2 regions of the Leclercia sp. G3L genome follow, and region 2 is predicted to be linked to the other one. Evidence: predicted binding sites of a transcription regulator. Region 2 holds the regulator's gene; the other holds the start of a gene.

Region 1 (3,090 bases), 1.3 Mb from region 2:
CGCTGGAGAAAGGGCTGGCGTTGTCGGCCATCCCGGTGATTTTTACCTCGTTCGGTTTTCACGGCAGCGTGCCGAGCATCGTCAGCTATATGAATGGCAACGTGCGCAAGCTGCGCTGGATTTTTATTACCGGCAGCGCCATCCCGCTGGTGGCCTATATCTTCTGGCAGCTGGTCACCCTCGGCAGTATCAACTCTTCGACCTTTATGGGGATGCTGGCGAGCCACACCGGCCTGAACGGGCTGTTGCAGGCCCTGCGTGAAGTGGTTGCGTCGCCGCATGTGGAGCTGGCGGTGCACCTGTTTGCCGACCTCGCCCTGGCAACCTCGTTCCTCGGCGTGGCGCTGGGCCTGTTCGATTACCTTGCCGATCTGTTCCAGCGCAGCCGCACCCTGAGCGGGCGGATGCAGACCGGGGCGATCACCTTCCTGCCGCCGCTGGCGTTCGCCCTGTTCTATCCGCGCGGGTTTGTGATGGCGCTGGGGTATGCCGGGGTGGCGCTGGCGGTGCTGGCGCTGCTGCTGCCGTCGCTGCTGGTCTGGCAGAGCCGTAAGCAGCATGCCACCGGCGACTACCGGGTACCCGGCGGTAAACCGGCGCTGTGTCTGGTCTTCGCCTGCGGGATTGCGATAATCCTTGTGCAGTTTGGCATTGCGGCGGGGTTGTTACCGGAAGTGGGATAAGCAGTTGTGCCGGGTGGCGCTGCGCTTACCCGGCCTACGATAGCTGTAGGCGCGTGCAAGCGAAGCGCCGCCGGGCGCTGTTAATGCAGACAGCAGTTCTTGAATTTTTTACCGCTGCCGCACGGGCAGGGATCGTTGCGGCCGACTTTGGTGCCGTTGATCACCGGCTGCTGGGTGACCGGCTCCTGCGGGTTGGCAATCCAGTAGTTATACAGACGCAGCGCCGCCGGACGAATGTTCTCGATGCTCTGCTGGAACTCCTCTTCGCTGAAGCTGTCCAGACGCTCAAAGTTCTCTTCGGAGCCGTGCAGGGCAATCAAATCCAGATCGGCACGCAGGGATCCCGGCAGGGATGACCAGTCGGTCAACGCCACGCCGCGCATATAGCCGAAGCACCACTCCTCTACCACGGTATAAGTTTCGCCCTCGACGTCGTTCATGCCGAACATCGGTTCAAACTGTTCCGGGTAGTCGCTCAGGCGCTCGGCGATATCGTTCATGTGCTTGAAGCAGAGATCGATAAAGCGGTTCATCTCACGATCGTTCTTCCAGCGCGGAATGTTTTTCTCGCCGCCCCATACCGCCACCAGCCAGCGGTCCGGCTCAACCACCACCGGGCCAGACAGCACCGCGGTCAGCATCCCGTCGAGCTCCGAGACGTCTATAACGGACTCGCCGTCATGACCGTAGGTCATTAAGGTCTCTTCCAGCCACTCCATTTCGGTTTCGTTTAACGGGCCTTCGCTCATGGTAAATCTCCTGCAGAATTGAATTGCGTGCAGGGTAACACAGAAAGCGTGTTGAACTGTCCCCTTCCCCTGCTTATCCCGGGCGCTTTACTGGTGCAAATGCGTTTGAATCGTGACCGTTGCACAACTTATGTGCTTTGTTGTTAATGAGATGTGATCCCCGCTGTAATTTCACTGCGTGGTGCCGGGTGGCTTAAAACGGCGCTCTATACTGAAAATTGTCGAAACACAGGCAATCTGCTGCCGTTCTGGCAACCATTTTGCTTACTGTTGTGCTGAGGGTAAAACCCTCAGGCAATCTCGCCTGTTTCTGCGGTATGTCGTCCGTTTAGTGCATTACGTTTTGAACACGTTTTGGATTGGGCACGCCTCCGGCGTTCGACTACACAGGGTTGTGCCAAAAACCACTCAGAAAAGGTACATAATAATGTCGCTGAAATTGATCAGAAGTCCTCTCTCTATCGTGCTGGCAGGGTGTCTGGTGACGGCGTTTTCCGCCCAGGCTGATATCGTCATTGGCGTGGCGGGTCCCTTCACCGGGCCGAACGCCACCTATGGGGACCAGTACTGGCACGGCGCGACCCAGGCCGCGGAAGACATTAACGCCGCGGGCGGCATTAATGGCGAGAAGATCAAACTGGTGCAGGGCGATGATGCCTGTGAACCGAAACAGGCCGTCTCGGTCGCTAACCGTCTGGTTGACCAGGATAAGGTCAAAGCCGTGGTCGGCCACTTCTGCTCCTCCTCCACCATGCCGGCCTCCGAGGTCTATAACGACGCCGGCGTACTGGCGATCACCCCGGGCTCCACCAACCCGCTCATCACCGAGCGCGGCATGAGCGACATGTTCCGCATGTGCGGTCGTGACGACCAGCAGGGCCAGGTCGCCGCTGATTTCATTATCGATAAGCTGAAAGCCAAACGGGTGGTGATCATTCACGACAAAGACACCTACGGCCAGGGGCTGGCGGATGCCACCAAAGCGGCGCTGGCGAAACGCGACGTTAAGGATGTGATGTACGAAGGCCTGTCGCGGGGCGAAAAAGACTTTAACGCGCTGGTGACCAAAATCGGCGCCCAGAAGCCGGATGTGGTCTTCTTCGGCGGCTGCCACCCGGAAGCGGGCCCGCTGGTGCGCCAGATGCGTGAGCAGGGCGTGCAGGCCAAATTCTTCTCCGGCGACTGTATCGTCAACGAAGAGATGGTTACCGCCGCCGGGGGCGCGCAATACACCAACGGCATCTATATGACCTTCGGCAAAGACCCGCGCCTGATCCCGGAAGGCAAAGCAGTGATCGACAAATTCCGCGCCAGTAAATTCGAGCCGGAAGGCTACACCCTCTACTCCTACGCCTCTATCCAGGCCATTGCTGCGGCCTTTAAAGCTGCGGGCGGTGCCGATCCGGCCAAAGCCAGCGAATGGCTGAAGGCTAATTCGGTGGATACCGTGATGGGCAAAAAATCCTGGGACAGCAAAGGCGACCTGAAAGTCTCCGACTACGTGGTGTACGAGTGGGACGACAAGGGAAAATATAAGGAAGTGCAGTAACGGGACGGAATCACGCTCAACGTCGGTATGGCGACATACCGACGCAGTATAAACATCGGGCCGCGCCCTGAACGGGCGGCCTAAAACACGAGCGCGCGATGATGGAAAC
Region 2 (3,090 bases):
GATGGCGGTGCTGCAAATCCGTGACGATTTGACCTCCGAACAGCGTCAGGATCGCGCCAACGAACTGATGGAAGAGTTCCATATCGAACATCTGCGCGACAGCATGGGCCAGGCGCTCTCCGGTGGTGAACGCCGCCGTGTGGAAATTGCCCGCGCGCTGGCGGCCAACCCGAAATTTATCCTGCTCGATGAACCTTTCGCGGGTGTTGACCCGATTTCGGTTATCGATATCAAACGTATTATTGAGCATCTGCGCGACAGTGGCCTGGGCGTGCTTATCACCGACCACAACGTACGCGAGACGCTGGCGGTCTGTGAGCGAGCCTACATCGTCAGCCAGGGCCATCTTATTGCCCACGGTACACCGCAACAGATCCTCGAAGATGAGCATGTTAAGCGCGTGTATCTTGGGGAAGACTTCAGACTCTGATAGGGTAGAAGTTCAGTCTCGCGTAAACGGAGAAAAATGCTCTGAACATGAAGCAAGGTTTGCAATTAAGGCTCAGCCAACAGCTGGCAATGACGCCGCAGTTACAACAGGCTATTCGTCTGTTGCAGCTGTCAACGCTGGAACTTCAGCAGGAACTCCAGCAGGCGCTGGACAGTAATCCCCTGCTTGAGCAAACCGATCTTCACGATGAGGTAGAAACTCAGCAAACCCAGGATAACGAAACTCTCGACAGCGTTGATGCGCTGGAGCAAAAAGAGATGCCTGACGAGCTTCCTCTCGATGCCAGCTGGGATGAGATCTACACCGCCGGCACGCCATCCGGCACGCGCGCAGACTACCAGGATGATGAATTGCCGGTGTATCAGGGCGAAACTACCCAGTCGCTGCAGGATTACCTGATGTGGCAGGTGGAGCTGACGCCCTTTTCCGATACCGATCGCGCCATCGCCACCTCCATTGTCGATGCCGTCGATGAGACCGGCTATTTGACCGTGTCGCTGGACGACATTCTGGAAAGCATCGGTGATGATGAGATCGATCTCGAAGAGATCGAAGCGGTTCTGAAGCGCGTTCAGCGTTTTGATCCGGTTGGCGTCGCGGCACGCGATTTACGTGACTGCCTGCTGATTCAGCTTTCGCAGTTTGTTAAAGAGACGCCGTGGCTGGAAGAGGCTCGCCTGATCGTCAGCGAGCATCTGGATCTGCTGGCTAACCACGACTTCCGCTCCCTGATGCGCGTGACGCGGCTGAAGGAAGAGATCCTGAAAGAAGCGGTCAATCTGATTCAGTCGCTGGATCCGCGTCCGGGGCAGTCTATCCAGACCAGCGAGCCCGAGTACGTCATTCCCGATGTACTGGTGCGCAAGCATAACGGCCTGTGGACCGTGGAGTTGAATTCCGACAGCATCCCTCGTCTGCAGATAAATCAGCAGTACGCCTCGATGTGCACCAGCGCGCGCAACGACTCGGATAACCAATATATCCGCAGTAATCTTCAGGAAGCGCGCTGGCTGATCAAAAGCCTCGAGAGCCGCAATGATACGCTGCTGCGCGTCAGCCGCTGCATCGTGGAACAACAGCAGGCGTTCTTTGAACAAGGTGAAGAATTTATGAGGCCGATGGTGCTGGCCGATATCGCCCAGGCCGTCGAGATGCATGAATCGACGATTTCCCGCGTGACGACGCAGAAGTATCTGCACAGTCCGCGCGGTATTTTTGAGCTTAAGTATTTTTTCTCCAGCCATGTCAACACCGAAGGCGGCGGCGAAGCTTCGTCGACGGCCATCCGGGCGCTGGTGAAAAAGTTGATCGCCGCGGAAAACCCCGCGAAACCACTGAGCGACAGTAAGTTAACCACCATGCTGTCCGATCAAGGTATCATGGTTGCACGCCGCACTGTTGCGAAGTATCGAGAGTCTTTATCCATTCCGCCGTCAAACCAGCGTAAACAACTGGTCTGACTCTACCGATAAGGAAGACACTATGCAGCTCAACATCACTGGACACAACGTCGAAATCACTGAGGCCCTGCGCGATTTTGTGAATGCAAAATTCGCTAAGCTTGAGCAGTATTTTGAGAGGATCAATCAGGTCTACATTGTGTTAAAAGTGGAAAAAGTGACTCATATCTCGGATGCGACCCTGCACGTCAACGGGGGCGAAATCCATGCCAGTGCGGAAGGGCAAGACATGTACGCGGCTATCGACGGCTTGATTGACAAGCTGGCACGACAGCTAAACAAACATAAAGATAAACTGAAACAACACTAATTGTCCGGGCAGTTAACGGGTGCAGGTTGGCCTGTTGTGAAACACAACGGGCCCTTTGTACAGTTAGCGCTTAGGTGAAATTATGATGAATAACGATTCAACTCTACAACTGAGCAGTGTCCTTAATCAGGAATGTACCCGCAGTGCCGTCCACTGCCAGAGCAAAAAACGTGCGCTGGAGATCATCAGTGAACTGGCCGCAAAGCAGCTGAGCCTGCCGCCCCAGGTGGTGTTTGAAGCGATCCTGACCCGTGAAAAAATGGGCAGTACCGGCATCGGCAACGGCATTGCCATTCCCCATGGCAAACTTGAAGAGGATACTCTGCGTGCTGTAGGCGTGTTTGTTCAGCTGGAAACACCTATCGCCTTTGATGCCATTGATAACCAGCCTGTCGATTTGCTGTTTGCCCTGCTGGTACCCGCGGATCAGACCAAAACACATTTGCATACCCTCTCGCTGGTGGCCAAACGTCTGGCGGATAAAACCATCTGTCGCCGTTTGCGTGCGGCACAGAGCGATGAGGAGCTCTATCAAATCATTACGGAAACGGAAGGCAATCAGGATGATGCGTAATCGGGTGATGGCTTTGACATCTGTAGTCCTGAGGAGAAATGGTACATGGTGCTGATGATCGTCAGCGGTCGTTCGGGATCCGGAAAATCGGTCGCCCTGCGAGCGCTGGAAGATATGGGCTTTTACTGCGTAGATAACCTGCCGGTGGTGCTGCTGCCCGAGCTGGCGAAATCGCTGGCCGATCGGCAGATTTCGGCCGCGGTCAGCATCGACGTGCGTAACATGCCTGAATCGCCGGAGATCTTTGAGCAGGCGATGAGCAATTTGCCAGAGGCATTTTCACCTCAGCTGCTGT

Evidence for each region. Region 2 encodes sigma-54, which starts transcription at its own class of promoters, with help from an activator protein. Its sites were predicted from a motif close to GTTGGCACANNTTTCGCTNT; they were not measured.
Region 1: LRS40_RS15660 (branched-chain amino acid ABC transporter substrate-binding protein) is a predicted target of sigma-54. The motif match lies at 1,680-1,699, and genes of this name have one in related genera.

Annotation. Positions count from the first base shown of each region.
Region 1 covers NZ_CP088265.1:2,990,191-2,993,280, reverse strand. Annotated here, with positions in the region: gene tyrP (tyrosine transporter TyrP) at 1-683, shown strand, start outside; gene LRS40_RS15665 (YecA family protein) at 764-1,432, opposite strand; gene LRS40_RS15660 (branched-chain amino acid ABC transporter substrate-binding protein) at 1,860-2,981, shown strand; gene LRS40_RS15655 (branched-chain amino acid ABC transporter permease) at 3,083-3,090, shown strand, end outside.
Region 2 covers NZ_CP088265.1:1,711,639-1,714,728, reverse strand. Annotated here, with positions in the region: gene lptB (LPS export ABC transporter ATP-binding protein) at 1-430, shown strand, start outside; gene rpoN (RNA polymerase factor sigma-54) at 478-1,911, shown strand; gene hpf (ribosome hibernation promoting factor) at 1,934-2,221, shown strand; gene ptsN (PTS IIA-like nitrogen regulatory protein PtsN) at 2,304-2,795, shown strand; gene rapZ (RNase adapter RapZ) at 2,841-3,090, shown strand, end outside.